Regions from separate parts of the Streptomyces sp. NPDC001507 genome, predicted to be linked through region 4. Evidence: riboswitches for the same ligand, from Rfam matches in the RefSeq annotation. Region 4 holds a riboswitch; each other region holds the start of a gene.
The links. Region 4 has a riboswitch for S-adenosylmethionine ahead of thrC (threonine synthase). Riboswitches for the same ligand answer to the same signal wherever they lie in the genome.
Positions count from the first base shown of each region.

Region 1 (7,685 bases), on a different contig from region 4:
ACGACGAGCGGCTCCGCGACGCTCTCGGCGATCGTCAGCAGGGGGTTGAAGCTGGTGGCGGGGTCCTGGAAGACGTACCCGATCCGCCCTGCCGTCCTCGACTTCCGTGGCGTGCGGGTCAACCGGGCCGGCTTCGACTTCCGTGACGTTCGCGGCAACGGCTCGCCGAACAGCTCCAGTTGCCCGCCCGTCACCGCGGTCAGCCCGGCGATCGCCCGCCCGATGGTGGTCTTCCCGCTGCCGCTCTCGCCGACCAGCCCGAGCACCTCACCCTGCCGGATCTCGAAGCTGACCCCGTCCACCGCCCGGAAGCCCCTGCGCCCCAGCCGCCCCGGGTAGTCGACGACCAGCCGGGAGGCACGGACGGCCGGGTGCTCCTCCCGGCTCGCCGCGGCCGACGGCCGGGCCCGCCCGCTGGTACCGAAGTCCGGTACGGCGGTCAGGAGTTCTCGGGTGTACGGGTGGGCCGGTGCGGAGAACAGACCGCGCACCGGCGCCTGTTCGACCACCTGCCCCGCCCGCATGACCGCCACCCGGTCGGCGAGGTCGGCGACGACGCCCATGTTGTGGGTGATGAGCAGGACGGCGGTGCCGAAGTCGGTGCGGCAGCGGTGGAGCAGCTCCAGGATCTCCGCCTGGACGGTGACGTCCAGGGCGGTGGTCGGTTCGTCGGCGACGATGAGCCGGGTGCCCAGGGCGAGGGCCATGGCGATGACCGCGCGCTGCTTCTGGCCGCCGGACAGCTGGTGCGGGTAGTGGTCCACGCGGGTGGCCGGGTCGGGGATGCCGACCTTGTCGAGCCACTCCACGGCGAGCGCCCGCCGTTCGGCCCTGCTGCCGCCGCGCCCGTGGGCACGCAGCCCCTCGGTGAGCTGCCAGCCGATGGTGAAGACGGGGTTCAGCGCGGTGGAGGGCTCCTGGAAGACCATCGCGGCGTGCGTGCCGCGCAGGGCGCGCAGCCGGGCCGGGGACGCGGTGAACACGTCCTCCGCGGGTTCCGAGGTGCCGTCACCGAGCAGCACACGGCCGCGGACGGCCGCGGTGCCGGGCAGCAGACCGAGGACCGACCGGGCGGTGACGGTCTTGCCGCTGCCGCTCTCGCCGACCAGGGCCAGCACCTCGCCGGGGGCGACGGACAGGCTGACCCCCCGGACGGCGGGCGCCGGGCCGGCATCGGTGGCGAAGTCGACGTACAGGTCCTCGATGCGCAGCAGGTCACTCATCGTCCCCGCCTCCGTCCGTGGGAGCGGCGGACGTACCGGCGCGGCGCCGCAGCCGTGGGTCGGCCAGGTCGGTGAGGCTCTCGCCGAGCAGGGTCGTGCCCAGGACCGTGAGGACGATGCCCAGTCCAGGCGGGATCGCCGTCCACCAGATACCCGAAGTGACGTCGGCGACCGCGCGGTTGAGGTCGTAGCCCCACTCCGCGGCGGAGTTGGGTTCGATGCCGAAGCCCAGGAAACCGAGGCCGGCGAGGGTGAGGATGGCCTCCGACGCGTTGATCGTGAAGATCAGCGGCAGGGTGCGCACCGAGTTGCGCAGCACGTGCCGGGTCATGATCCGCCACGGTCCCGTGCCGATCACCCGGGCCGCGTCGACGAACGGCTCCGCTTTCACCCGGATCACCTCGGCCCGTACGACGCGGAAGTACTGCGGTACGAAGGACACGGCGACCGAGCAGGAGGCGGCGCCGAGACCGCCGACGAGGCTCGACTGGCCGCCGCTGATCACGATCGACATGACGATGGCGAGCAGCAGCGGAGGGAACGCGTACAGCGCGTCCGCCAGCCCCACCAGGAGCCGGTCCAGCCTGCCGCCGAGGTAGCCGGAGAGCAGCCCGAGCACAGTGCCCGGCACCGCCGAGAGCAGCAGGGCGGCGACGATGATCAGCAGCGCGGTGCGCGCACCCCAGACCGTCCGGGACAGGACGTCGTACCCGGCGATGGTCGTGCCCAGGGGATGGGCGCCGCTCGGAGCCTGCTGGGAGCCGAACAGACCAGCGCCGTCGCGGAGTTGGGCGTAGCCGTGCGGGGCGAGCAACGGTCCCGGCAGGGCGGTGAGGAGGAACAGCCCCGTCAGGACCAGGCCGGTGACCAGCATGGCCCGCTGCACCCCCGCGCCCGTCCGCAGCCGCAGCGGCAGCCGTCGTGCCAGAACCAGCGCCATGACTCAGTACCTCACTCGCGGATCGATCAGCGCGGCGACGACGTCGACGAGGAAGTTCGTCACCGCCACGACGACGGCGAACAGGGCCACGATGCCCTGCACGGCTGGGAAGTCACGGACCGTCAGATAGTGGGCGAGCTCGTAGCCGAGGCCCTTCCACTCGAAGGTGGTCTCGGTGAGCACGGCACCGCCGAGGAGCCCGGCGACCTGGAGTCCCAGAACGGTGACGACGGGGATCAGCGCGGGCCGGGTGGCGTGCCGGGTGACCAGGCGCAGCGGGGCCACGCCCCGGGAGCGCGCGGCCTCGACGTACTCGGCGGAGAGCGTGCCGATCAGGTTCGTGCGCACCAGCCGGAGCAGCACGCCGGCCACGAACAGGCCGAGGGCCAGTCCGGGCAGTACGGCGTGCCGGAGCACGTCCGCGATCGCCGTGGCGTCGCCGCTGCGCAGCGCGTCGATCAGGTACACGCCGGTCGTGCTCGTCTGGTCCTGCAGGAAGAGCTGGACTCCGGTGCTCGCGCGGCCCGAGGAGGGCAGCCAGCCGAGCCAGATCGCGAAGACCAGCTTCAGCAGCAGGCCCCCGAAGAACACGGGTGTCGCATAGGTCAGGATCGCGAACAGGCGCAGGACCGCGTCGGGTGCCCGGTCGCGGTAGGAGGCCGCCACCATGCCCAGCGGGACGCCGGTCACCAGGGCCACCAGGAGTGCGTAGCAGGCGAGTTCGACCGTCGCGGCGCCGTAGGTGCCGAGGACGTGCGTGACCGGCTGGTTGTCGGTGACCGTACGGCCGAAGTCGCCGGTGGCCAGCGAGCGCAGGTAGTCCAGGTACTGGGTGGGCAACGGCCGGTCGTAGCCCGCCTGGTGAAGCTTGGCCTGGAGCTGGTCCGGAGTGAGGCGGTCGCCGAAGGCGGCGCTGATCGGGTCGCCGGTCAGCCGCATCAGGAAGAAGACCAGGCTGACCAGGATCAGCACGGTGGGGATGATGAGGAGGAAGCGGACCACCAGGTAGCGGGCGAACCCGTACCCGGCGGCGCCGTCGGCCGGGGTGGCGGCGGCGCCGGGGGTCTCCTGCGTCAGAGCGCTCACTTCTTCGAGAGCCCCGCCCAGCGGAACTGGTACGTCGCGTCCAGCTCGGCCGGCACACCGCTGACGTCGGTGCGGGTGACGATGGCGGTGGAGCCCTGGAGCAGCGGCAGCAGCGGCACCTGCGCGGCTGCCTTGTCCTGCGCCTGCTTCAGCAGTCCGGTCCGCTGCGCGGCGTCCGTCTCGGTCTCCTCCTTCTTGATCAGCGCACGCACGGCGGAGTCGTCGTAGCCGTTGGCGACCCAGCTGTTGGCCGAGTAGAAGGGCGAGAGGTAGTCGTCCGCGTCGAGGTAGTCGGCGTACCAGCCGAGCTGGTAGAGCGGGTAGAGATGCTTGACACGGTCCTTGCCGTACTGGGTCCACTCGGTGGACTGCAGGTTCACCTTGAACAGCCCGGTGGCTTCCAGCTGGGACTTGACCAGCGCGTACTCGTCGGCCGACGACGAGCCGTAGTGGTCGCTGTTGTACTGGATGTTGAGCGTGACCGGAGTGCTCACCTTCGCCGCCTTCAGCCGGGCCGCCGCGGCCGCCGTGTCGGGACCGCCCTTCTTGTCGCCGTAGAGCGACTTGAAGGAGGGGGTGGCGCCGGTCAGGCCGTCCGGCACGGAGCTGTAGAGCGGCTGGTAGGTGTTCTTGTAGACCTGCTGGGCGAGTTGGGACCGGTCGACGGAGTCCGCGACCGCCTGCCGGACCGCGAGGGCCTTCTTGGCGTCGGCGTTCTTCGTCTTGGTGCCGAAGGGCTGGCTCGCCAGGTCGAAGACGATGTAGCGGATGCCGTTGCCGGAGCCGGTGTGGACCTTGACGTCCTTCTGCTTGGCGAGGTCGTCCAGGTCGGTGGTGGTGAGCGTGCGGTAGACGGCGTCGATGGTGCCCTGCTGGACGTCGAGCTTCAGATTGCCGGCGTCCGTGTAGTACTTGAGCCGGACGTTCCTGGTCTTCGGCGTGCCCAGCTGTCCCTTGTAGCCGGCGTTGGCCGCGAAGGACACCAGTGAGTTCTTGTCGTAGCTCTTGATGCCGTACGGCCCGTTCCACGGCCTGGCCGCGACGATCGACTTGTCGTCGAGGATCTTGTCCGCGGGGAACACCTGCTCGTCCACGATGTAGCCGGCGGCCGTGGACAGCACCTGCGGGAAGAGCGTGTCGTCGGCCGACTTGAGGGTGAAGACGACCGTGGCCGGGTCCGGGTCGGCGACCGAGGCGAGGTTGTAGAGCAGCGAGGACGGGCCGTTCTCGTCGGCGATCTTCAGGTCCCGGTCGAAGCTGAACTTGACGTCGGAGGAGGTGAGGTCGTGACCGTTGGCGAACTTCAGGCCCTTCTGGAGGGTGACCGTGTACTCCTTGGGCCCGGTCAGCTTGATCCCGGTGGCCAGGTCCGGGGAGACCTCCGCTGAGCCGTTCTTCTGGCTGAGCAGGGTCGCGTAGACCTCGCTCTCGACGGTGCCGGAGCCGGCGTCCCACGCACCGGCCGGGTCGAGGCTGGTGACCTGGTCGGTCGTACCGACCGTGATCGCCGACCCGGAACTCGCGGTGCTGCCGTCCTTGCTGCTCGTGCAGCCGGTCAGCGCCACCAGGAACGCCGTTCCGAGGGAGATCGCGCCGAGGCCGGAGCGACGGGGTCTGTTCGGCGTCGGGCCGCTGTGGGGTGCCATCAGTTGTCTCTGCTTCCGCGTCGGGGTGCGTGAACCAGCCCTGGCGGAGGGCTGTGCCAAGGCGTGCAAGATCACGTGGGAAAAAGGGGAGTTACACCGACGGGCGGTTGCGCTGCCGGCCGGCGGAGGGCGGGATCAGCCCTGACACAGACAGCTGGACACCAGCAGCAGGTCGACATGGAGACGGGAGCACAGCATCAGGGCTCTCGCCATGCCGTCCTCCCGGGTTCTGGCCCGCCTCGGGGCCGATGTGAGCGCACTTGCAGAAAGAAGAGATCCGCCGAGCCTTCACCTGGGGCACCCCACTGCGTCGAGGGTTGCCGTCCGGCCAGCCAGGGCTTGATCACCGGAACTCGTAGCTCGCGCTCACCGTAGATCGGCTGTTCCACCGGCGTCAACACCGCCCCGGAACGCCCGGACCCGGCGGAACGCATGGTGGACGCATCCATCCCGGGTGTGCTTTCATCCGGCCATGGAGACCACTGGCCCGGCACACACGGTGCTGCTCGACCCGTTCTGGGTGAGCCGCCGCGCCGACCAGTTCGACCAGGTCTGTTGCTGACCGCCGTCCCACGGCCCGCGACCGCGTTCCTCTCTTCCTGTCTGCTCTTTCCCGCAGCCCTCGACCACCCCGCATCCAGGGGCGGCCCGTGAGGCATTGTCGGCCGTCGTTGCCGCGAAGGAACTTCCATGGCACAACTCACAGCCCTGCCCCTCATCGACATCTCCCGCTTCCGCGCCCCCGGCACGGACCGGGCCGCCTTTCTCGCCGAACTCCGGTCCGCGGCCCATGAGGTGGGCTTCTTCTACGTCACCGGACACGGTGTCCCCGCAGCACTCCGCGACGAGGCGCTGACCGCGGCACGCGCCTTCTTCGCCCTGCCCGAGCAGCAGCGACTGGAGATCGAGAACCTCAACTCGCCCCAGTTCCGCGGCTATACACGCACCGGCACCGAGTACACAGCGGGCAGCGCCGACTGGCGGGAGCAGATCGACATCGGCCCGGAGCGCGCGGCGCTCGACACCGGCCCGGACGACCCCGACTACCTGCGCCTGATCGGTCCGAACCAGTGGCCGTCCGCGCTGCCGGAGCTGAAGGACATCGTGCTGCGCTGGCAGGCGGAGGCGCTGCGGGTCAGCCGTGAGGTGCTGCGCGCCCTCGCGGCCGCGCTCGGACAGGACGAGGGCTACTTCGACCAGTGGTTCGACGACGAGGCGGCCGTCCACGTGAAGATCGTGCACTATCCGCCGCGCGTGGCTCAGGACGCCGACCAGGGGGTGGGCGCGCACAAGGACTACGGCTACCTGGCCCTGCTCCAGCAGGACGACGTCGGCGGACTCCAGGTGCAGCGGGAGGACGGCGGCTGGATCGACGCCGTGCCGGTGCCCGACGCCTTCGTGTTCAACATCGGCGAGATGCTGGAGATCGCCACCCAGGGCTACCTGAAAGCCACTCAGCACCGGGTCGTCAGCCCGCAGCAGGGCGTCGACCGCTACTCGATCCCCTTCTTCCTCGGCCCGCGCCTGGACGCGGTGGTCAAACCGCTGGAACTCCCCGCCGAACTGGCCGCGCTGAGCCGGGGCGTCACCGACGACCCGGACAACCCGCTGCTCGCCGCCTTCGGCGAGAACGCGGTCGTCGGCTGGCTCCGCTCACATCCACGGGTCGCCGAACGCTGGTGGTCGGATGTCCTCGCCAGGCGGGAGAGCGGCCGATGAGCGCCGCCGACTGGGGCTTCGAGACCCGGCAGGTGCACGCCGGCGCGGTCCCCGACCCGGCCACCGGCGCGCGGGCCGTACCGATCCACGCGACCGCCGGCTATGTCTTCCGGGACACCGGGCACGCCGCCGCGGCCTTCGAACTCGCCGACCTCGCCACCCACGCCTACACCCGGCTGTCGAACCCGACCACCGCGGTGGCGGAGGAGCGGATCGCCGCCCTGGAGGGCGGTTCGGCGGCGGTCGCCGTGGCCAGCGGGCAGGCCGCGACCAGCCTCGCCCTGCTCAACCTGGCCCGCGCGGGTGACCACGTCGTCGCCTCGTCGTCCCTGTACGGCGGCACCCGCACCCTCCTTGAGCACACGTTCGCCGACTTCGGCATCGACGTCACCTTCGTCGACGACCCGGACGACCTGGGCGCCTGGTACACGGCCGTACGGCCCACCACCAAGGCGTTCTTCGGCGAGACCCTCGGCAATCCGCGCGGCAACGTCCTCGACACCGAGGCGGTCGCCCGCATCGCCCACGAGGCCGGTGTCCCGCTCGTCGTCGACAACACCGTGCTCACCCCCTACCTGCTGCGGCCCCTCGAACACGGCGCCGACATCGTCGTGCACTCCACCACCAAGTTCCTGTCCGGCCACGGCACCGGCATCGGCGGCGTCGTCGTGGACAGCGGGCGCTTCGACTTCGGCGCGGATCCCGGCCGCTGGCCCGGACTGACCGGCCCGGACCCGACCTACAACGGGCTGTCCTTCTGGGACTCCTTCGCGGACCTGGGGCTGGCCTACGCGCTGCGCCTGCGCACCCGGCTGGTGCGGGACCTGGGGCCTGCCGTCTCCCCCTTCAACAGCTTCCTGCTCCTGCAGGGCCTGGAGACGCTCAGCCTGCGCATCGAACGGCATGTCGCCAACGCCCACGCGCTCGCGACCCGGCTGGAGGAGCAGCCCCAGGTGACGCGGGTGCACTACGCGGCACTGCCCTCCAGCCCCTGGCAGACCCAGGCCAAGCGCTATCTGCCGCGCGGCGCCGGAGCGGTCCTCGCCTTCGAGCTCGATGGCGGTCTGGAGG
Region 1 covers NZ_JBIAVV010000001.1:875,887-883,571, forward strand. The annotation lists gene ACFY0K_RS04045 (dipeptide ABC transporter ATP-binding protein) at 1-1,223, opposite strand, end outside; gene ACFY0K_RS04050 (ABC transporter permease) at 1,216-2,163, opposite strand; gene ACFY0K_RS04055 (ABC transporter permease) at 2,167-3,249, opposite strand; gene ACFY0K_RS04060 (ABC transporter substrate-binding protein) at 3,246-4,895, opposite strand; SAM riboswitch class IV at 5,147-5,256, opposite strand; gene ACFY0K_RS04065 (isopenicillin N synthase family dioxygenase) at 5,586-6,614, shown strand; gene ACFY0K_RS04070 (O-acetylhomoserine aminocarboxypropyltransferase/cysteine synthase family protein) at 6,611-7,685, shown strand, end outside.
Region 1: linked by a shared signal. The riboswitch ahead of ACFY0K_RS04060 (ABC transporter substrate-binding protein) and the one ahead of thrC (threonine synthase) in region 4 are both predicted to bind S-adenosylmethionine.

Region 2 (7,685 bases), on a different contig from region 4:
GCTGGTCGCCGGCGAGATCGTCGTGACGAAGTACGGCGATCTGATCGACGACGTGCTTGATGTGCCGCTGTTCTGCCCTCGTTGTGGCCGCACGGCAGGGCTGACGCTGGTGGCCGACGGCCGCGAGGCGCACCTGGAGTGCGCGGAGGGCCATGTCTGGACCGACCCCGAGGTGGCCGCGTGCGGGGTGCGGCAGTTGCTGCACCTGAGCACGCAGGGGTCTCCGCCCCGGTTCCCGGGCGCGACGGTCAGGATCGACATGCTGCCGCGGATCTCCGAGGACCGGACCCTCTACCCGCCGTCGCCGGACGTGCCCGGGCACCTGCTGCGCTGGGAGGGCCGCGTCCTGACCGCGACCGGTACCCCGCCGCTGACCGACTGCCTGCACTGGGCGCGGCGGCTGTGCGCCTGGGCCCTGCCGAGCGACGGCGAGGTCTACGAGCGGCTCTACCCGCCCGCCGGAGGCAACGCGCTCGACGCGCACATGGCCGTCGTACTCGTCGCGCTGGCCCTCTACGCGGCCGCCGCCGCAGCGGACCTGGCCCGCATCGAGCAGGTGGTGCCGGACCGGGCGGCGGAACCGCTGGCGGGCGCCGAGCTGCGGTGGCTGCGTCCGGCCGGCGCGGCGGGCCTGGGCGGCCGGCTCCGGGTGACCGACGTGCACCGGCTGGCCACCGCCGCGCCCGAGACCTACGAGCGCTGGCGTACGGCGGCCCGCCTCGTGCTCGCCGCGAACACCGACGACCGGCCCGCCGCGGCACTGGCGGACCGGAACGGGCGCCTGCCCGCGGTGGCCGACGACGTGGCCTGGTAGTGCGCCGTGAGGCGACCGTACGGGTCGCGGCGACCCCCAGGACCTCCTCCTCGGTCGGCTGCCGGGGTGCGTTGCGGGTGACCGCGTCCGCGAGGGCGGCGGCGACCGGCCGCGGCAGCTCCGGGCGGGCGCCCAGCTCGCGCAGGGGCTGCCTGATGCCGAGGACACCGGAGATCTAGCGGACGGCACCGATCGCGGCGCGGGCCCAGCCGCCGTCGGCGGGCGGGGCGAGCCGTGCCCGATGCCGTGCACCAGGCCGAGCCCGGAGACGGTCAGGGCCCGTCAGGTCGGCGCCGAGCATCGGCCCCGCCCGTGCCTCCAGGTCCGAGCCGTCGGCGTGGGCGACGGGCAGCCGGCGCCCGACCATCGCCACCGCCTGCGTCGCGTACGCCACCGGGTCCGCTTGGCGCCCCGCACGGGACCGCCGGCCTAGTCGAACTGGCTCGGCAGCGGTGCCGGGGTCTTGCCGGACAGTACGTCCTTGAGGCGCTTGGCGCCGTTCTGCACGGCCAGGGCGGTGCTGTCGTGGTCGACGCCCGAGAGGCCGCCATTGGTGACCGCGGCCCCGGAGGCGCCGACGCGCAGCACCGCGACGTCGAGGGTGGTCGTGGCGGGCTGCCCGTTCGAGGTGCCCTGGACGGTGACCGTGAGCGCCGCCAGGTTGTCGCCCGCCTTGGGCGGTTCCTTGTACTCGACGACCTGGACGGTCCGCTTGCTGCCGTCCGAGGCGGTGGCCGAGAACTGGTTGCACTCGCTGGGGAGCTTCTTCAGCCACTTGATGGTGGCGTCCATGGTCGGCTGGCCGTAGTCGCCGACCTGGTACAGCAGCCGGGAGTCCTCCGAGGTGAAGCCGCGCAGCCCGGAGGCGCCGGTGGCGCGGCCCAGCAGGGTGTCGGAGTAGAGGCTGTCCAGCAGCCGCTGGCAGTCGGCGGCGTCGGACTTGGCGTTGAGGAACTGGGCGACGTCGACCTTCCCGACCAGCATCTGGTTGCGCCAGGTGGCCGCGTCGTTGGCCAGCTGCCAGTCGTCCTCGATGTCGGCCGGCGTGATCAGCGCGGCCTGCGCCCCGGGGCCGGTGAGGGTGGGGGTGCGCGACGGGGCCGGGGAGCGCTCGGCGGCGGGGGAGACGGCCGCGGCCTCGGGGGAGCCGCTGCCGTCCGAACAGGCCGCCGTGGCGAGCAGGGTCCCCGCCGCCAGGGCCGTGGCGAGCACACGCGCGGGTCGGGACGGACGGGTCATCGCGACTGCCTCCTCGGGGACGCGGTACGTCACTGGGCGGGCGGCGCCGATGCGCCCTTCCGCCGGACGACGCCGGACGACGCCGGACGACGTCGCTGCGTCCCTCCACGCCACCACCGGCCGCGGGCGCCGACCACCCGCACGTGCCATTCGGGTGAGCGTCGTGATCAGGCCGCCGTGACCCGCACCCGCCGGCTGCCGCAGCGCGGGCACACCGCGTCCGTGAGCGGCGACGGCACGGCCCGGCCGGCCTCGTCGACGTACTCCAGGGTGCTCTGCAGCTCCGGATCGGCGACCGGGTCGGTGAAGAACACCGCCTGGAAGACGGCCTCCCAGCCGTGGCCGCACCGCCCACAGCGGAACGCGAACGTCTCGCGCACGGCGCCCGGCACCGGCCCGGGACCCGGGGACTCGGTCATCGGCTCCGGCTCCTGTCACTCGGCCTCCGCCACCAGCGCACCGCCCCGCCCGCCCGGCGGCAAGTCGGGGCCGGGTGTCCCAGGCGTGGACGCCCCCTTGACGCGGGGCGGAGGCCGATCGACACTCCAGATGGAAATCCTAGTGAAAAGGTAGGGAAAGATGGGTCGCCTGCGCACGCTCACCGGCAGACAGCGCCGCGAGAGCCCTGCGCCCTGGACGGCCCCCCTGCTCACCTCCCGCCGCCACCTCGACCTGCTGCGGATGTGCGGCGCCACCGGCCGCAGAGGCTGAGCGCCCGACCCCGGCCGTACGGGCCGGGTGCCCGACCCCGGCCGTACGAGCCGGGCGCCCGTCCGCAAGGACTCACCGGAACCCGCCGAGAACCCACCGACGAACGCTTCGGCCGCGCGTACCTCCGCGCGCCCGCCCGCCCCGGGGAGACGCATGTCCATCACTCCACTCGCCGCCCTGCCGTCCGTCCGTACCGCCCCCGCCTTCCGGGGCCGCATCGGCCGGGACGCCCGCAGCGGTCACTACGCCGTGCCGCGCCGCTACCGGCTGCACCTCTCCACCGCCTGTCCGGACGGCCTGCGCATCGCCGTCGGCCACAGTCTGCTGGCCCTGGACGACTGTTGTCCGGTCACCTACCTGCCCGCCGTCCCGGACTGTCCGGACGGCAGCCACGCGGTGCTGCGCCCGCTGTACGAGGCCAGCGCGCACCACTACGCGGGCCCGGCCCTCGCGCCGGTGTTCAGCGACGGCTGGTCCGGCCGTATCGTCAGCACCCACAGCCGGGACATCCTGCGCGACCTGGACCAGCACTTCGGTGACGGTGGCGCCCGGCTCTACCCGTGTGAGGCCGAGGCCGAGATCGAGGCCGTCGAGCGGCTGTGCGCCGAGGACATCGAGCAGGCCGCACAGCGGGCCGGGCGCGCGGGCGGCGACCCCGAGGCGCTGGAGGTGCTGCTCGCGGCCCTGGACGAACTGGAGCGCCGGCTGACCGGGGTGGAGTTCCTGGTCGGCGGTCAACTCACGGCCGCGGACGTCGAGGTGTGGGTGACTCTGGTGCAACTCGACACCGTGCACCGCAACCACCTCGACGCCGCCGCCGTGCACGCCATCGCCGGCCACCCGGTGCTGTGGGCCTACGCCCGCCGGCTGGCCGCCCACCCGGCCTTCGGCACCCACCTCGACCTGGACGGCATCGCCCGCCGCCACCACGGCCGTTGCCAGGGCCTGGAAGCCGCCGGCGCGGCCGTCCAGATCCTGGACTGGGCGGGCCACGCGGCGGACGCACCCCGCGGTCCGCGCAGGTGAGAGAGGCTCGAACCGTTTCGCCAGTCGGACAGGCGTTGACATTCGTTCGGGCAACTGCGTTACTTACGGACCAGAACGGTCATGAGCGTCAGCGTCAAGCCCTGGCTTGCTGACCGGCAACCCTCGCACCGCGGTGGGGTGCCCCAGGTGACGACCGGACCGACGACGTTTCGGCAAGCGACGAATCGGTAAGCGCGAGTGCCCTCCGGGGCCGGCACGACAGTGACAGGTGACGGACATGTACGCAGCCTCCAGGACGGCCCAGCGCCGCGCCGAGGGCTGCGTACGCCCGTACCCGAGCCCGCTCGTCGCCGACCGAGCCGTCGACCTGCTCCGTGTCAACAGCGCCCTGTGTAGCGCGTGTACCGCACCGGGCTGTGCCCGCTGTCGGGTCTGACCAGGCCTTTCCGCCGGTTCCCCGCAGCCTCGCACCCCAGCGTCCCCGTCGAAACACCGGCCGTCCGGTGTGCCGCCGTCCGCCCAGCCCCGTGCCCCGCGCGCCCCCGCGCACCGGCGCCGTGCCCGAACACGGACCGGTGCGCGGCCCCCGCCGTGGGACACGTGGGTGTCCGACTCCGCCGGAGCCCGCCATGAGTGAACCCCCAGGCGCCACGATCGCCGCCCCCGAGGCACCGCCCGCAGCCGACGAGCCGTCACCACCCCTCGCCGCACAGCGCGTTCAGCCGCTGCGCAGGCCCGGACGGTGGATCGCCACCGCCGTCGTCCTGGTCCTGGCCGCCCAGTTCGTGCACGGACTGGTGACCAACCCCTTCTACCAGTGGGACCGCTGGGGCTACTGGTTCCTGCGGCCGACCATCCTCGACGGACTGGTCATCACCCTCGAAGTCACCGCCTACAGCGCGGTGCTGGGCCTGCTCGGCGGCATCCTTCTCGCCCTGGCCCGGCTCTCGAAGAGCCCCGTGCTGCGCGCGGTCAGCTGGACCTACGTATGGGCGCTGCGGTCCATACCGCTCATCGTGGTCCTGCTCTTCCTCTACAACTTCAGCGCCCTGTACAAGACGTTGAGCATCGGCGTCCCCTTCGGGCCCGCCTTCTTCTCCTTCGACGAGTCGAAGCTCGCCACCGACATGGTCGTCGCCGTCATCGGCCTCAGCCTCAACGAGGCCGCCTACGCGGCCGAGGTGGTCCGCGGCGGCATCCTCTCCGTGGACCAGGGCCAGCACGAGGCGGCCGCCGCACTCGGTCTGCCCAAGGGCTACCAGTTCCGGAGGATCGTTTTCCCGCAGGCGCTCAGGTCCATCACCCCGAACTACGTCAACCAGCTGATCGGCCTGGTCAAGAGCACCTCGCTGGTCTTCTACGTCTCGCTGCTCGACCTGTTCGGCACCGCCCAGAGCATGGGCTCCACCTACCCCGGCGACATCGTGCCGCTGCTCCTCGTGGTGACCGTCTGGTACCTGATCCTGACCAGCGTCGTCTCCGTGATCCAGTTCTACGTGGAGCGGTACTACGCCCGTGGCGCCACCCGCGCGCTGCCCCCGACCCCCCTGCAGAAACTGCGCGCCGGCCTCACCGAACTGCGTGCCCGCATCCGCCGGGAGGCCGCGGTATGACCATCACCGACAGCGTGGAGACGGCCCCCGCCGCCCTGGAGATCCACGGCGTCCACAAGTGGTACGGCACCCACCGCGTCCTGGACGGCATCGACCTGACCATCCGCCCCGGCGAGGTCACCGTCGTCCTCGGCCCGTCCGGCTCCGGCAAGTCCACCCTCCTCAGGGTCATCAACCACCTGGAGAAGCCCGAGCGCGGCCACGTCAGCATCAACGGCGAGCCGATCGGCGTGAAGCGGCACGGCGAGCGGCTGAAGGAACTGAGCGAGCGCGCCATCCTGGCCCAGCGCGGCCGGATCGGCTTCGTCTTCCAGAACTTCAACCTCTTCCCGCACCTGACCGTGCTGGACAACGTGGCCGCCGCCCCGGTCGCCACCGGAAAGCTCGGCAAGCCCGAGGCCCAGGCCCTGGCCAAGGAGCTCCTGGAACGGGTCGGCCTCGGCGAGCGCATCGGCGCCTACCCGCGTCAGCTCTCCGGCGGCCAGCAGCAGCGCGTCGCCATCGCCCGCGCGCTCGCCCTGCGCCCCGGCGTGATCCTCTTCGACGAGCCCACCTCGGCCCTGGACCCCGAACTCGTCGGTGAGGTCCTCGCCGTCATCAAGGACCTGGCGACCAGCGGCACCACCCTCGTCATCGTCACCCACGAGATCGGCTTCGCCCGCGAGATCGCCGACCGGGTCGTCTTCATCGACGGCGGCCGGATCGTCGAGCAGGGCCCGCCCTCCGAGGTCCTCGACAACCCGCAGCACGAGCGGACCAGGGACTTCCTCAGCAAGGTCCTCTGAACCGCCGTACCCCCAGACCTCCCCCCACGCCTCTCTCACTCGCACCCAGTCACAAAGGACGACCATGCCTGCCCACTTCACCCGACGCAGCCTGATCAGAGGCATCTCCGCGGCGACCGTCGCCGCCTCCCTCGCCACCGGGCTCGCCGCCTGCGGGGGCGACAGCGACGCGGCCACCACCGCCTCCGCCGCGAAGACCGGCGAGGTCGTCATCGGCCAGGTCTCCAACGGCGCCGCCACCCAGACCGCGATCAAGGTCTCCGAGGTCAAGTCCATCAGCGCCGAACTGCCCGACTCCGTCAAGAAGAGCGGCAAGCTCGTCATCGGCGAGGGCGCCCTGCCCGCCGGGTTCCCGCCGCTGGCCTTCGTGGGCAGCGACCAGAAGACCCTCACCGGCTCCGAGCCCGACCTCGGCCGCCTGGTCGCCGCGGTCTTCGGCCTCAAGCCCGAGATCCAGAACGCCACCTGGGAGAACATGTTCGTCGGCATCGACAGCGGCAAGGTCGACGTGGCCTTCTCCAACGTCACCGACACCGAGGAGCGCAAGAAGAAGTACGAGTTCGCCTCCTACCGCCAGGACAACCTCGCCTTCACCGTGCCGAAGAAGAGCACCTGGAACTTCGACGGCAACTACGAGAACCTCGCCGGCAAGACGGTCTCCGTGAGTGCCGGCACCAACCAGGAGAAGATCCTCCTGGAGTGGAAGAAGAAGCTGGAGAGCGAGGGCAAGAAGCTCACCGTCAAGTACTTCCAGGACAGCAACAGCGTCTACCTGGCCCTGTCCAGCGGCAAGATCGACGCCTACCTCGGCCCCAACCCCGGCATCGCGTACCACAACAAGCAGACCGCGAACACGCCGAACGCCACCCGCACCGCGGGCACCTACTCCGGCGCGGGCGCCAGCCTCCAGGGCCTGATCGCGGCCACCGCCAAGAAGGACAGCGGCCTCGCCAAGCCCCTCGCGGACGCCATCAACTACCTGATCAAGAACGGTCAGTACGCCGAGTGGCTCAAGGCCTACAACCTCTCCAACGAGGCCGTCGCCAAGTCCGAGGTCAACCCGCCCGGACTGCCCCTCGACAACTCCTGATCACCCGTCAAGAAGCAAGGCCGCAAGCCGAGAAAGGACCGCGCCTCCGTGACCCTCCAGACCGACCTCCACGGCGGCGGGGCCCCGCTCGCACCCGGCACGTCCCCGCTCGACAACGCCGTCTGGTCGGCCCTCGCCGGCCCGCACGCCCACCTCGCGGAGCGAAGCGAGATGGGGGTCCCCCCGGCCGAAGGCTGGGGGAGGGTCGGCCGGGCGGCGCGGTATCCGGACGACGTCTACGCCTACGCGGCCGTCGCCGACGCCACCGACCCGGCCGCCTGGGCCGACCTGCGCACGCTCGTCGGCCCGGGAACGACCGTGAAGATCAAGCCGGTCGAGGCGGCACCGCCCGGCTGGGAGGTGGTCGGCGGCGGGACCGGCGTCCAGTTCGTCGACACGGCACTCAGGGCCGAGCCCGCCCCCGAGGCGGTACGGCTCGGTCCTGA
Region 2 covers NZ_JBIAVV010000001.1:132,970-140,654, forward strand. The annotation lists gene ACFY0K_RS00685 (hypothetical protein) at 1-814, shown strand, start outside; gene ACFY0K_RS00690 (hypothetical protein) at 990-1,208, opposite strand; gene ACFY0K_RS00695 (hypothetical protein) at 1,244-2,053, opposite strand; gene ACFY0K_RS00700 (hypothetical protein) at 2,221-2,472, opposite strand; gene ACFY0K_RS00705 (hypothetical protein) at 2,633-2,764, shown strand; gene ACFY0K_RS00710 (glutathione S-transferase C-terminal domain-containing protein) at 2,918-3,790, shown strand; SAM riboswitch class IV at 3,868-3,991, shown strand; gene ACFY0K_RS00715 (amino acid ABC transporter permease) at 4,381-5,364, shown strand; gene ACFY0K_RS00720 (amino acid ABC transporter ATP-binding protein) at 5,361-6,149, shown strand; gene ACFY0K_RS00725 (ABC transporter substrate-binding protein) at 6,214-7,239, shown strand; gene ACFY0K_RS00730 (GNAT family N-acetyltransferase) at 7,288-7,685, shown strand, end outside.
Region 2: linked by a shared signal. The riboswitch ahead of ACFY0K_RS00715 (amino acid ABC transporter permease) and the one ahead of thrC (threonine synthase) in region 4 are both predicted to bind S-adenosylmethionine.

Region 3 (7,685 bases), on a different contig from region 4:
CCCCAGCGGCAAGCGCCCCGTCAGGGGCGCGGGGAACTGCGCGAACGGCCCCCACCGGCCCGCGCTCGCGCACGCACCGCGCCCCGCCCCCTCCTAGGCGCTCAGCAGCCTCTTCTGCCGCAACAAGGACGCCAGCGCCCCCGCGAACTCCACCGGCTCCACAGGCAGCGTCACAGCCGCGTCCGCCCGGCTCCACGTGGCCAGCCACGCATCCTGCGGCCGTCCGATCAGCAGCAGCACCGGCGGGCAGTTGAACACCTCGTCCTTGATCTGCCGGCACATGCCCATGCCCCCCATCGGCACGGCCTCGCCGTCCAGGACGCACACGTCGATCCCGCCCTTGTCCAGCTCGGCGAGGACCGCGGCGGGCGTCGCGCACTCCACGAACTCGACGAACGGCACATCGGGAGCCGGCCGCCGGCCGGCGGCGAGCCGCACCTGCTCGCGGGTGTTGGAGTCGTCGCTGTAGACCAGCACCGTGGCGGTCGGCTGCATTGTTCCTCCGAGACGTCAGCGTCGTACGGACAGGACCGATGCGCCGGATGCTACTCCCCTGAACACCTCGTCAACACCTGTTGGAACACCGCTTCGATGGGCCATCCGGGCACTACACACGGGGCGAACACTCCGAACGGCACCCCCCGGAGTGAGCGCGAGATAAGCGACCGACATAATGTCGGTCGTGGCGACAGCAACGACAGTAGATACCGGGCACGCGCACCCGTCGGTCAACAGGCCGAACCTCACCAGCGTCGGAACCATCATCTGGCTGAGTTCCGAGCTGATGTTCTTCGCGGCCCTCTTCGCGATGTACTTCACCCTGCGATCGGTGACCGGTCCGGCGCACTGGAAGGAGATGGCGAGCCATCTCAACATTCCGTTCTCCGCGACCAACACCACGATCCTGGTGCTCTCCTCCCTCACCTGCCAGCTCGGTGTGTTCGCCGCCGAGCGCGGGGACGTGAAGAAGCTCCGGGGCTGGTTCATCGTCACCTTCATCATGGGTGCGATCTTCATCGGCGGTCAGATCTACGAGTACACCGAGCTGGTCAAGAAGGACGGGATCTCGCTCTCGTCCGACCCGTACGGCTCGGTGTTCTACCTGACCACCGGCTTCCACGGCATGCACGTGACGGGCGGCCTCATCGCCTTCCTGTTCGTCCTGGGGCGCACCTACGCGGCGAAGAGGTTCACGCACGAGCAGGCGACCGCGGCCATCGTCGTGTCCTACTACTGGCACTTCGTCGATGTCGTGTGGATCGGCCTCTTCGCCACGATCTACCTGATCAAGTAGCCGGGCCGGCACCACGCGCCGCAGAAGCGCACTTTCCAGAAGCATCGACGCAGAAGATCCTGACACCGGGGTAATCCGTGAAAAAGCTCTCCGCACGACGACGCCATCCGCTGGCGGCGGTCGTCGTCCTACTCCTCGCGCTGGCATGCACAGGGGGGCTGTACGCCGCGTTCGCACCCGCGGGCAAGGCGCAGGCCGATGAAACATCCCAGTCCCTGACCATCGAGGAGGGCAAGAAGCTCTACTCGGTCGGTTGCGCCAGCTGCCACGGCACCGGCGGTCAGGGTTCGTCCGACGGCCCCAGCCTGGTGGGCGTGGGCGCCGCGGCCGTCGACTTCCAGGTCGGCACCGGCCGTATGCCGGCCGCCACCTCGCAGGGCCCGCAGGTCGTCAAGAAGAAGAACATCTACACCCAGGCCCAGATCGACCAGCTCGCGGCGTACGTCGCCTCGCTGGGCGCCGGTCCCGAGGTCCCGACCTCGGAGCAGTACGGCCCGGACGGTGCCGACATCGCCAAGGGTGGCGAGCTCTTCCGCACGAACTGCGCGCAGTGCCACAACTTCGTGGGCTCGGGCGGTGCGCTGACCAAGGGCAAGTTCGCTCCGACTCTTGAGAACGTCGCCCCGAAGCACATCTACGAGGCCATGCAGACGGGCCCGCAGAACATGCCGTCCTTCCCCGACACCACGCTGACGGAGAAGAACAAGAAGGACATCATCGCGTACCTGAACGCGGTCAACAGCAGCAACACGGAGAACCCCGGCGGTCTCAACCTGGGCGGCCTCGGGCCGGTCAGCGAGGGTCTGTTCGCCTGGATCTTCGGTCTCGGTGCACTGATCGCGGTCGCCGTCTGGGTCGCCGCTCGGACCGCAAAGGCCAAGAAGTCATGAGTAGCCAAGACATTCCAGAAGAGAACCTGCCTGCTGAGCAGGACCACCACGCGCACGGAGCCGTGAGCGTCGCGGACGAGAAGGACCCCTTCTCGGACCCGGGTCTGCCGCCGCACGAGCACCGGATCCAGGACATCGACGAGCGGGCCGCCAAGCGGTCCGAGCGCGTCGTGGCCATGCTGTTCACGGTGTCGATGCTGGCCACCGTCGGCTTCATCGCCTCCTACGTGACGATCCCCAAAGACAAGTCGATCTTCGTCTTCCCGATCGGTCACATCAGCGCGCTGAACTTCGCCCTGGGCCTCACCCTCGGCGCGGCGCTGTTCTGCATCGGCGCGGGCGCGGTCCACTGGGCCCGCACCCTGATGTCCGACGTGGAGGTCGCCGACGAGCGGCACGCCATCTCGGCCCCGCCGGAGGTCAAGGCCAAGGTCCTGGCCGACTTCAAGCAGGGCGCGAAGGAGTCGGCGATCGGCCGGCGCAAGCTGATCCGCACCACGATGTTCGGCGCGCTGACCCTGGTCCCGCTCTCCGGCGTCGTGCTGCTGCGCGACCTCGGCCCGCTGCCCGGCACCTCGCTGCGTCACACGGCGTGGTCGAAGGGCAAGCTGCTCGTCAACATGAACACCAACGAGCCGCTGCGTCCCTCCGACGTCGCCGTCGGCTCGCTGACCTTCGCCAAGCCCGAGGGCGTCGAGGAGTCCCAGGAGGACTTCCAGAACGTGATGGCGAAGGCGGCCCTGATGATCATCCGGCTGCAGCCGGACAACATCAAGGACAAGCGCGAGCTCGAGTGGTCGCACGAGGGCATCGTCGCCTTCTCGAAGATCTGCACCCACGTGGGCTGCCCGATCTCGCTGTACGAGCAGCAGACCCACCACGTGCTCTGCCCGTGCCACCAGTCCACCTTCGACCTCTCCGACGGAGCCCGAGTGATCTTCGGCCCGGCCGGCCACGCCCTGCCGCAGCTGCGCATCGGCGTGAGCGAGGAGGGCTACCTCCAGGCGCTCGGCGACTTCGACGAGCCCGTCGGTCCTGCCTTCTGGGAGCGCGGATGAGCACTACAGAGAACACCGAGTCCCGCGAGCGCGGGAAGGCACCGGCCGGCGAGCGCGTCGCCGACTGGGCCGACGGACGGCTCGGGATCTACTCCCTGGCCAAGTCCAACATGCGCAAGATCTTCCCCGACCACTGGTCGTTCATGTTGGGCGAAGTGTGCATGTACAGCTTCATCATCATCATCCTGACGGGTGTGTACCTGACGCTGTTCTTCCACCCCTCGATGAACGAGGTGGTGTACCACGGCAGCTACGTCCCGCTCCAGGGACAGATGATGTCCGAGGCGTTCAACTCGACCCTGCACATCTCCTTCGACGTGCGCGGTGGCCTGCTCATCCGGCAGATCCACCACTGGGCCGCGCTGATCTTCCTCGCCGGCATGTTCGTGCACATGATGCGCGTGTTCTTCACCGGCGCGTTCCGCAAGCCGCGTGAGATCAACTGGCTGTTCGGCTTCCTGCTGTTCGTCCTGGGCATGTTCACCGGCTTCACCGGTTACTCGCTCCCGGACGACCTGCTCTCCGGCACCGGTGTCCGCTTCACCGAGGGCGCCATCCTGTCGATGCCGATCGTCGGCACGTACATCTCGTACTTCCTCTTCGGCGGCGAGTTCCCCGGCCACGACTTCGTGGGGCGGTTCTACTCGATCCACATCCTGCTGCTGCCGGGCATCATGCTCGGCCTGATGGTGGGCCACCTGATCCTGGTCTTCTACCACAAGCACACGCAGTTCGCGGGCCCCGGAAAGACCGAGAAGAACGTCGTCGGCATGCCGCTGCTGCCGGTCTACATGGCCAAGGCCGGAGGCTTCTTCTTCCTGGTCTTCGGTGTCATCGCGGCCATCGCGGCGACCACCCAGATCAACCCGATCTGGGCCATGGGCCCCTACCGTCCGGACCAGGTGTCCACCGGCGCCCAGCCCGACTGGTACATGGGCTTCGCCGAGGGCCTGATCCGCTACATGCCCGGCTGGGAGATCAACTTCTGGGGCCACACCCTGGTCCTGGGCGTCTTCATCCCGCTGGTCCTGTTCGGTCTGGTCCTGGGCGCGATCGCGGTCTACCCGTTCATCGAGTCCTGGGTCACCGGTGACAAGAGCGAGCACCACATCCTGGACCGGCCGCGCAACGCCCCGACCCGTACCGGGTTCGGTGTCGCCTGGGTGACCGTGTACATGGTGGGCCTGATCGGTGGTGGCAACGACCTCATCGCCACCCACTTCCACCTGTCGATCAACGACGTGACCTGGTTCGTCCGGATCTTCTTCTTCGCCGGACCGGTGATCGCGTTCATCGTGACCAAGCGCATCTGCCTCGGCCTGCAGCGCCGGGACCGCGACAAGGTGCTGCACGGTCGCGAGACCGGCATCATCAAGCGGCTGCCGCACGGTGAGTTCATCGAGGTCCACGAGCCGCTCTCGCAGGAGCAGCTGCACACCCTCACGGCGCACCACCAGTACGAGCCGGCCCAGGTCGGCCCGGCGGTCGACGAGAACGGTGTCGAGCGCAAGATCAAGGGCTCCGAGAAGCTCCGCGCCAAGCTGAGCAACGCCTACTACGGCGAGGACAACCAGATCCCGAAGCCGACTGTCGAGGAGTACAAGGAGATCACGAGCGGCCACGGCCACCACTGATCGACCGCGTCGCCACGCCACGGCGAAGGGCCCCCGTCCGGGGTACGGACGGGGGCCCTTCGCCGTGCTCGGAGCTGGATAGGGTAGCCCTGAGAACCCCTGTTGCCCGTACGACGATCAGGAGCGGCTTTATGAGCGCTGTGACCCCCGCTGGAGGCGACACCGCGGCGGGCCGTTCCTGGCCCGGGGTACTGAACGCGCTGCTGTACGGACAGGACCAGAGCTCCGACGCGACGGCCTGGGCGATGGACCAGATCATGCGCGGCCAGGCCACCGACGCCCAGATCGCGGGCTTCGTCGTGGCCCTGCGGGCCAAGGGCGAGACGGTCGACGAGATCAACGGCCTGGTCCGCACCATGTACGCGCACGCCAACGTCATCGAGGTACCGGGCCGCACCGTCGACATCGTCGGCACCGGCGGCGACGGCGCGAAGACGGTGAACATCTCCACGATGTCGGCGCTCGTGGTGGCCGGCACGGGCGCGAAGGTCGTCAAGCACGGCAACCGGGCCGCGTCCTCCGCGTCCGGGGCCTCTGACGTCCTGGAGAAGCTCGGCGTCAACCTCGACCTGACCCCGCAGCGGGTCGCCGAGGTCGCCGAGGAGGCCGGCATCACCTTCTGCTTCGCGATCAAGTTCCACCCGGCGCTGCGGCACGCGGGCGCGGCGCGCGGCCAGCTGGGCATCCGCACGGTCTTCAACATCCTCGGCCCGCTGACCAACCCCGCGCGGGTGCGGGCGCAGGCGGTCGGCGTGGCCGACCCCCGCATGGCCCCCGTCGTCGCGGGCGTCTTCGCCGAACGCGGCCACTCCTCCCTCGTCTTCCGCGGCGACGACGGCCTCGACGAACTGACGACGACCGCCACGTCCCGCGTCTGGATCGTCCGCGACGGCAAGGTGACCGAGGAGACCTTCGACCCCCGTGACGTCGGCATCGACCTGGTCCCCGTGGAGGCGCTGCGGGGCGGCGACCCGTCGTACAACGCGGAGGTCGCCCGCAGGCTGCTGGACGGCGAGCAGGGCCCGGTGCGGGACGCGGTGCTGCTGAACTCCGCGGCGGCCCTGGTGGCCCTCGACCCGGCCGCCGGGACCCTGGCCGAGCAGCTCCGCGCCGGCATGGCCAGGGCGGCCGAGTCGATCGACTCGGGTGCGGCCAAGCGGGTCCTGGAGCGCTGGGCGGCGGCGACGAACAAGTAGGGGGCCGGTCCAGCCGGCCGAGGTGGAGTCCGGCACCGCCGGGCTCCACCGTCGCGGCTGATCGCCGTGACGGCTGATCGCCGTTGCGGCGGAAAGAGGATTTCGGCACCGGCGCCGATGCCAAGGGACCGGCCTCGGCCCCTGGCGGTGTCCCGTCATCCGGACAGGAGTTGCGCGGCTGCGATCACTTCACCTACGTTTCTTCCCAGGTCATGAGTGACAGTCATGAGGCCCCGGCCGACTGTCCGGCAACCCTCCGTCCGTGGCGGGGTGCCCCGGGTGAAGACCAGGCCGCAGGCAGCGAGGTCTGCGGCAAGCGCGGACCCCTCGTACACCAGGGGTCCTGGTCGTCGAGGAGTCTCCCGTGAGCAAGCGAATGCGATAGGGCCGCAGAGCCCCGCCTCCGCATCCCCCTTTTCCCCTGCCGCTGCTTGAGCGCATCCGCTCGCACGGCGGATCTCACCTGCTCACACGGGAGTTCACCCATGTCCGTCTCCACCGCTGCCGCCGCCCAGTCCGTTTGTGCCCCGCTGCCCGTTCTGGGGCGGGATGTCACCGTCCCGCTCGTCACCGGCGGCGAGGTCACCTACGCCGCCCTCGACTACGCGGCCAGCGCCCCCGCCCTCCAGCGGGTCTGGGACGACGTCGCCGCCTACGCGCCTTACTACGGCAGCGTCCACCGCGGCGCCGGCTACCTCTCCCAGCTCTCCACCGACCTCTTCGAGAACGCCCGCCGGACCGTCGCCGAGTTCCTCGACTGCCGCCCCGACGACCAGCTGGTCTTCACCCGCTCGACGACGGACTCCCTGAACCTGCTGGCCCGTGCCCTCCCCGCCGGCTGCCAGGTCTTCGTCTTCGAGACCGAGCACCACGCCTCCCTGCTGCCCTGGCAGGACGCCCGCGTCACCTACCTCGACGCCCCCCGCACCCCGCGCCAGGCCGTCGAGACCCTGGAACGCGCCCTCGCCGACCGCGACCCGTACGGCCCGGCCCTGGTCTGCGTCACCGGTGCCTCCAACGTCACCGGCGAGCTGTGGCCCGTCCGGGAGCTCGCGGCCGCAGCGCACGCGCACGGCGCCCGGATCGTCCTGGACGCCGCCCAGCTGGCCCCGCACCACCCCGTCTCCGTCCGCGACCTGGACGTCGACTGGGTCGCCTTCTCCGGCCACAAGCTGTACGCCCCCTTCGGCTCCGGCGTCCTGGCCGGCCGCGCCGACTGGCTGCAGGCCGCCGAGCCCTACCTCGCGGGCGGCGGCGCCAGCCGCAAGGTCACCCGGCGCGAGGACGGGGGAGTGGCCGTGGAGTGGCACGAGAGCGCCGCGCGGCACGAGGCGGGGTCGCCCAACGTCATCGGTGCCTACTCCATCGCCGCCGCCTGCAAGGCGCTCACCGAGGCGGGCTTCGACACGCTGGTCGCCCGCGAGCGGTACCTGATCGAGAAGGTGCGGGCGGGGCTGGCCGAGGTCCCCGAGGTCCGGGTCCTCTCGCTCTTCGGCGACGACGCCCCCCGCGTCGGCGTGATCAGCTTCGTGGTGGACGGCTGGAACAGCTCCCACTTCGCCGCCGCCCTCTCCGCCGAGTACGGCATCGGCGTCCGCGACGGCCTCTTCTGC
Region 3 covers NZ_JBIAVV010000002.1:481,916-489,600, forward strand. The annotation lists gene ACFY0K_RS08325 (response regulator transcription factor) at 94-495, opposite strand; gene ACFY0K_RS08330 (heme-copper oxidase subunit III) at 674-1,294, shown strand; gene ACFY0K_RS08335 (c-type cytochrome) at 1,372-2,184, shown strand; gene ACFY0K_RS08340 (Rieske 2Fe-2S domain-containing protein) at 2,181-3,242, shown strand; gene ACFY0K_RS08345 (cytochrome bc complex cytochrome b subunit) at 3,239-4,876, shown strand; gene trpD (anthranilate phosphoribosyltransferase) at 5,008-6,072, shown strand; SAM riboswitch class IV at 6,281-6,397, shown strand; gene ACFY0K_RS08355 (aminotransferase class V-fold PLP-dependent enzyme) at 6,558-7,685, shown strand, end outside.
Region 3: linked by a shared signal. The riboswitch ahead of ACFY0K_RS08355 (aminotransferase class V-fold PLP-dependent enzyme) and the one ahead of thrC (threonine synthase) in region 4 are both predicted to bind S-adenosylmethionine.

Region 4 (7,685 bases):
ACAGGCACAGGCCTTCGCCGGAGCCACGCCCCGTCAGGGGCGCTGCCCTCTCCGGCTGCGGACACGCCGAAGGGCGGCACCCCCTGTCGAACAGGGAGCGCCGCCCTCGGTACTGCGTCGGAGCTGCCGAGCCGTCAGGCTCAGAAGTCCATGTCACCGCCCGGCATGCCGCCCGGAGCGGCCGCGGCGGCCTTCTCCGGCTTGTCGGCGATGACGGCCTCGGTGGTGAGGAACAGCGCGGCGATGGAGGCGGCGTTCTGCAGGGCAGAGCGGGTCACCTTCGCCGGGTCGATGATGCCCTCGGCGACCAGGTCGACGTACTCACCGGTCGCGGCGTTCAGGCCGTGACCCGGGGTGAGGTTGCGGACCTTCTCCACCACGACGCCGCCCTCGAGGCCGGCGTTGACGGCGATCTGCTTCAGCGGGGCCTCGAGCGCGAGCTTCACGGCCTGCGCGCCGGTCGCCTCGTCACCCTCCAGCTCCAGCTTCTCGAAGACCTGGGAGGCCTGGAGCAGGGCCACGCCACCACCGGCGACGATGCCCTCCTCGACGGCCGCCTTGGCGTTGCGCACGGCGTCCTCGATGCGGTGCTTGCGCTCCTTGAGCTCGACCTCGGTCGCGGCACCGGCCTTGATGACGGCGACGCCACCGGCGAGCTTGGCCAGGCGCTCCTGGAGCTTCTCGCGGTCGTAGTCCGAGTCGGACTGCTCGATCTCGGCGCGGATCTGGTTGACCCGGCCCTGGACCTGCTCGGTGGAGCCGGCGCCGTCGACGATGGTGGTCTCGTCCTTGGTGATGACCACCTTGCGGGCGCGGCCCAGCAGGTCGAGGGTCGTGTTCTCCAGCTTGAGACCGACCTCCTCGGAGATGACCTCGCCGCCGGTGAGGATGGCGATGTCGTTCAGCATCGCCTTGCGGCGGTCGCCGAAGCCCGGAGCCTTGACGGCGACGGACTTGAAGGTGCCGCGGATCTTGTTGACGACCAGGGTCGACAGGGCCTCGCCCTCGACGTCCTCGGCGATGATCAGCAGCGGCTTGCCCGACTGCATGACCTTCTCCAGCAGCGGGAGCAGGTCCTTGACCGAGGAGATCTTGGAGTTGGCGATCAGGATGTACGGGTCGTCGAGGACGGCCTCCATACGCTCCATGTCGGTGGCGAAGTACGCCGAGATGTAGCCCTTGTCGAAGCGCATACCCTCGGTGAGCTCCAGCTCCAGACCGAAGGTCTGGGACTCCTCGACGGTGATGACGCCTTCCTTGCCGACCTTGTCCATGGCCTCGGCGATGAGCTCGCCGATCTGGGTGTCGGCGGCGGAGATGGAGGCCGTGGAGGCGATCTGCTCCTTGGTCTCGACGTCCTTCGCCTGCTCCAGCAGGGCACCGGAGACGGCCTCGACGGCCTTCTCGATACCGCGCTTCAGGGCCATCGGGTTGGCACCGGCGGCCACGTTGCGCAGGCCCTCGCGGACCAGGGCCTGGGCGAGCACGGTCGCGGTGGTCGTACCGTCGCCGGCGACGTCGTCCGTCTTCTTGGCGACTTCCTTGACCAGCTCGGCGCCGATCTTCTCGTACGGGTCCTCCAGCTCGATCTCCTTGGCGATGGACACACCATCGTTGGTGATCGTGGGGGCGCCCCACTTCTTCTCAAGGACGACGTTGCGGCCCTTGGGGCCGAGGGTGACCTTGACGGCGTCGGCGAGCTGGTTCATACCGCGCTCAAGGCCGCGCCGCGCCTCCTCGTCGAACGCGATGATCTTGGCCATGTGAAGTGGTCCCTCCAGGACTGGGGGTGAGTCTTCGGACCGCGCCCGCGCCCGCGACGGACGGCTCGCCGACCCGTGGGTTCCTTGCCCCACCCGGTCCGCGGGCCTCACCGACCCGGTCCTTCTTTGTCACTCTCACCTTCAGAGTGCTAACGCCAATGATTAGCACTCGACCCAGGAGAGTGCAAGGCGCGCTCGCGAAGCGAGTGCTCGTTGGGGGGTGGTGGTCGGGCGACGGGCGGGCGCAAGCGGCTCTCGAGGACCGGGGCCCGGGAACATGGCCCGGGACATGCCGAAGGGCTCGTGCCCCGGGAGGCACGAGCCCTTCGAAGGAGTACAGAAGAACGTCGCTGATCAGTCGGCGCGTGCTTCAGCTGGTCGCCAGCCGGACCATGTCCGCCTGCGGCCCCTTCTGGCCCTGCGAGATCTCGAAATCGACCCGCTGGCCCTCCTCCAGGGTGCGGTAGCCGTCCATCTGAATCGCGCTGTAGTGGACGAAAACATCCGCACCACCGTCGACCGCGATGAAGCCGTACCCCTTCTCCGCGTTGAACCACTTGACGGTGCCCTGAGCCATGCCTAACTCCCCTATTACTGGCCCTTGCACAGATCCACACTTCGCGGATCCGGGTCAGACCTCACCCCCCATTGGTTGGGGGCGTGCGCCGGAACGCGTCGACCGCGGCTGAATGTATCTGTCCAACTGCCGTCTGCAACAGGTCAATCGGACGAGAATTCTGGACGGAAGGGGTCCGGAATGTAGCAAGAATTCGGCCGAATTCAGGGCAAGTCGGACCCCGCAAAGGCCACAAAAGCCGCATATAACCTGCGCACTTTGGCTACTTCTTGCCGGGCTCGCGGTATCGAATACGGGGCTCCCGACCTGGAGATCGGGACCGTGTTCCCCAACTGTACCGCGCTCAACCACACAGAATTGCCCCCTCCGCTTCTCTCACGGAGGGGGCAATCGGATGAACAGTCGGTGATCGGCGTTACCGAAGGTAATGTTCGGTCATTCGATCAGCCTGTCAAGCGGGGCCGCAGGTCAGCCGCCGGCGACGGCCGGGATGATGGAGACGCCGGCGCCGTCCGGGGTGGCGGTCTCCAGGCCCTGCTCGAAGCGCACGTCGTCGTCGTTGACGTACACGTTGACGAACCGGCGCAGCTTGCCCTGGTCGTCCAGAACCCGCGCGGAGATACCGGTGTGGTTCTTCTCCAGGTCCGAGATGACCTCGCCGAGGGTGGCCCCTTCGGCGGCGACTTCGGCCTGGCCCCCGGTGTAGGTACGCAGGATGGTGGGGATGCGAACGGTGACGCTCACGTTTTTACCTCCGGTCCGGGCGGCAGCTCTGAGCGGCGCCCTATTTCTCGGGGGACTCAGGCGAGCCCGGCCTCGCGGAAAGACTCCAGATTCGGGCGAATGGTCGCGGTGAGCCCGGTCCCCGCCACCGCGTCCAGCGTCTTCAGTCCATCACCGGTGTTGAGTACAACGACCGACTTCGCCGGATCAATCAACCCATTCTCAATGAGCTTTTTGGTGACTCCAACCGTCACTCCGCCGGCGGTTTCCGCGAAGATTCCCTCGGTCCGCGCGAGCAGTTTGATGGCGTCGACGACCTGCTCGTCGGTGACGTCCTCCACCGCGCCGCCGGTGCGCCGCGCGATGTCGAGGACGTACGGCCCGTCGGCCGGGTTGCCGATGGCGAGGGACTTGGCGATGGTGTTCGGCTTCTGCGGGCGGACCACGTCGTGGCCCTCCTTGTACGCCACCGACACCGGCGAGCAGCCCTCGGCCTGGGCGCCGAAGATCTTGTACGGCTTGTCCTCGACGAGACCGAGCTTGATCAGCTCCTGCAGCCCCTTGTCGATCTTCGTGAGCTGCGAGCCGGAGGCGATCGGGACGACCAGCTGGTCCGGGATCTGCCAGCCGAGCTGCTCGCAGATCTCGTACGCGAGGGTCTTGGAGCCTTCCGCGTAGTACGGCCGGAGGTTGACGTTGACGAAGCCCCAGCCCTCGCCGGCCGGGTCGCCGATCAGCTCGGAGCAGAAGCGGTTCACGTCGTCGTAGTTGCCCTCGATGCCGACGAGCTCGCCGCCGTAGATCGCGGCCATGACGACCTTGCCCTGCTCCAGGTCGTGCGGGATGAACACGCAGGAGCGGAAGCCGGCCCGGGCGGCCGCGGCACCGACCGCGCCGGCCAGGTTGCCGGTGGAGGAGCAGGAGAGGGTGGTGTAGCCGAAGGCACGGGCGGCCTCGACGGCCTGGGCGACGACGCGGTCCTTGAAGGAGTGCGTCGGGTTGCCGGAGTCGTCCTTCACGTACAGGCCGCCGGTCACCCCGAGCTCGCGGGCCAGGTTGTCGGCCTTGACGAGCTTGGTCCAGCCGGGGTTGATGTTCGGCTTGGTCGCCACGTCCGCGGGGACGGGCAGCAGCGGCGCGTAGCGCCAGATGTTCGCGGGACCCGCTTCGATCTGCTTGCGGAGTTCCTCGGTGTCGTAGGCCGAGAAGTCGTAGGCGATCTCCAGCGGGCCGAAACACTCCTCGCAGGCGAACACCGGGCCGAGCGGCACCCGGTGACCGCACTCGCGGCAGCTCAGGGCGGCGGCGGGACCGAGGTCGACGGCGGAATCCGTGGTGCTTGCAACAGTCTGCACAGCCATTGAGGCGAGGCCCTTTCTCCTCATCTTCCTCACGACGCATCTCGTCGTGAGACGGATTTGGCACCTTCCCTAGCCGGGAGCCTCGCGGTGATCGACAGTGATCTACGAGTACCGACTGGAGGGTTGCCGGGGCTTCAACGGGCCGTTTCCCTCTGCCCCTCTGGATGAGCGGTATGCGGTTGTCAACGCCGGGTGACCCCAGGACATGCGATGGTCATCGGCGTTGTTCAAGACTGTAACCGAAGGCCAGGACAGTTGAGTGAGTCGTCCGAACCGCGAGATGGATCACACCTCGTCGTGTGACCGTGACAGTGAGGAGCCGCTGACCGTGCTGGAAGAAGTCGAGCGCTGGCTGGCCACCCGCTCCTGGTCCGTAACCGATCGTCCCCTGCACCGGGTCATGGCCGCCAAACGGTCCTCCGGACAGACGGTCAGCGTCGTGCTGCCCGCGCTCAACGAGGAGGAGACCGTCGGCGACATCGTCGCGATCATCCGCCACGACCTGATGCAGCAGGTGCCGCTCGTCGACGAGATCGTGGTCGTCGACTCCGGCTCCACCGACCGCACGGCGGCCGTCGCCGCGGCGGCCGGCGCCCGCGTCGTGCACCGCGACGCGATCCTGCCCCGCATCCCCCCCGTCCCCGGCAAGGGCGAGGTCCTCTGGCGCTCCCTCCTGGTCACCACCGGGGACATCGTCTGCTTCATCGACGCCGACCTGCGGGAGTTCTCCTCCGACTTCGTCACCGGCATCGTCGGCCCGCTCCTCACCGACCCGGGCGTGGACCTCGTCAAGGCGATGTACGACCGCCCGCTCGGCGGCGCCGCCGGGCAGGGCGGCCGGGTCACCGAGCTGATGGCCCGCCCGCTGCTGAACATGCACTGGCCGCAGCTGGCCGGCTTCGTCCAGCCGCTCGGCGGCGAGTACGCGGCCCGCCGCTCGCTCCTCGAACAGCTGCCCTTCCCGGTCGGCTACGGCGTGGAGCTGGGCATGCTGGTCGACGCCCTGCACCTGGTGGGCCTCGACGCCCTCGCCCAGGTCGACGTCGGCGTCCGCAAGCACCGTCACCAGGACGGCCAGGCCCTCGGCCGGATGTCCGCCGCGATCTACCGCACGGCCCAGCTCCGGCTGGCCCGCGGCCACCTGATCCGGCCCTCCCTCACCCAGTTCGAACGGGGCGAGGACGGCTTCGAGCCGCGCACGTACTCCGTGGACACGGAGGAACGGCCGCCGATGGTGGAGATCACGGAGTACGCGGAGCGCAAGGTGGCGTGACGTCGTGGCGTGACGTCGCGGCTCGACGTCGTGGCGTGACTTCGTCGTACGGCCGTATACGGCGGCGCGTCGGGCGCGGCCGTACGTTTGAGCGTTTACGGGCCGGGCTAGGTTGTGGCGTATGGCTTTCCCCATCGCTTCCACCGGCGGTGCCGAGGTGCTCGTCGCCTCGAACCGCGGCCCGGTCTCGTACGAGCGACGCGAAGACGGTTCCCTGTACGCCAAACGGGGCGGCGGCGGGCTGGTCTCGGGTCTGTCGGCGATCGGCCCGGACGCGAACGCGGTGTGGGTGTGCGCCGCGCTCGGCGACGGCGACCGAGAGGCGGTACGGCGGGCCGAGGGCGGCCGGCTGCCGGCCGGGGACACCGGCGGGCAGCAGGTCCGGATGCTCGACATCGACGCCGACGTGTTCTCCGACGCGTACAACGGCGTCGCGAACTCGGTCCTCTGGTTCGTCCACCACATGCTGTACCAGACCCCGCTGGAACCGGTCTTCGACGCGGAGTTCCGGCGGCAGTGGGCGTCCTACCAGGCCTACAACCACGCCTTCGCGCAGGCGCTGGCCCAGGAGGCGGGCCAGGGAGCGGTGGTGGTCATCCAGGACTACCACCTGGCGCTCGCGCCCCGGATGCTGCGGCAGCTCCGGCCGGACCTGCGCATCGGCCACTTCTCCCACACCCCCTGGGCGCCGCCGGACTACTTCCGGCTCCTCCCCGACGACATCGCGGCGGAGCTGCTCAGCGGGATCCTGGGCGCCGACCACGCGGCGTTCCTGACGCGGCGGTGGGCGGACGCGTTCGTGGACTGCTGTCATGCGGTGCTGGGGCCGGGCATCCCCTCCTCGGACACCCGGATCGGGGTGCACGGGCTGGGCGCCGACGCGGACTTCCTGCGGAAGCGGTCGCACGAGCCGGACGTGGACGAGCGGATGCGGGCGCTGCGGGAGGAGATCGGCGGCGAGGGGCGCAGGACGATCGTCCGGGTCGACCGGACAGAGCTGTCGAAGAACATCGTGCGGGGGCTGCTGGCGTACCGGCAGCTGCTCGACGACCACCCCGAGTGGCGGGAACGGGTGGTGCACGTCGCGTTCGCGTATCCGTCGCGGCAGGACCTGTCCGTGTACCGCGACTACACGGCGGAGGTGCAGCGGGTCGCGGACGAGATCAACTCCACCTACGGGACGGCGGGCTGGACGCCGGTGGTGCTGCACGTCAAGGACGACTTCGCACGGTCGCTGGCGGCGTACCGGCTCGCCGACGTGGCGCTGGTGAACCCGATCCGGGACGGCATGAACCTGGTGGCGAAGGAGATCCCGGTGGTGTCGGACGAGGGGTGCGTGCTCGTGCTGTCGCGCGAGGCCGGGGCCTACGAGGAGCTGGGTGAGGACGCGGTGGTCGTGAACCCGTACGACATCGGGGGGACGGCGGAGGCGCTGGCGCTGGCGCTGGCCATGCCGGTGGCGGAGCGGGCGGAGCGCTGCAAGAGGCTGGCCGAGGCCGCTACGGCGTTGCCGCCGGCGGCCTGGTTCCTTGAGCAGCTCGGGGCGTTGGGCGGGTAGCCCCGGGTAGTGGTTCGGCTGCGGGCCGGTGGGGCTTCTCGCGCAGTTCCTCCCCCAGCCTTCGGCCGGGGGGACCCCCAGCGCCCCTAAAGGGCGCTTTCGCTCAGCGCGGCCAGGCTTCTCAGCAGTCGTACGACTCCCTCCGGACCGTCCACCACCACGTCCGCCCTGTCCGCCAGCTCTGTCACCTCCGTGCTGCCGCTGCACACCAGGAGGCCGGGGACGCCCTCCTCGCGGAGTTTCTCGACGGCGGCGAAGGCCGGGATGTCACCCAGGTCGTCGCCCGCGTACAGGATGGCGCCCGCGGAGATGTGGCGGGCGTACTCGCGCAGGGCCACGCCCTTGTCCATGCCCGGGGGGCGGAGTTCCAGGACCAGACGGCCCGGTTCGACGATCAGGCCGTGCCGGGTGGCGAGATCGGTGAGGGGAT
Region 4 covers NZ_JBIAVV010000004.1:539,727-547,411, forward strand. The annotation lists gene groL (chaperonin GroEL) at 141-1,763, opposite strand; gene ACFY0K_RS16235 (cold-shock protein) at 2,134-2,340, opposite strand; gene ACFY0K_RS16240 (ubiquitin-like small modifier protein 1) at 2,809-3,084, opposite strand; gene thrC (threonine synthase) at 3,141-4,424, opposite strand; SAM riboswitch class I at 4,442-4,595, opposite strand; gene ACFY0K_RS16250 (glucosyl-3-phosphoglycerate synthase) at 4,753-5,697, shown strand; gene ACFY0K_RS16255 (trehalose-6-phosphate synthase) at 5,819-7,255, shown strand; gene otsB (trehalose-phosphatase) at 7,342-7,685, opposite strand, start outside.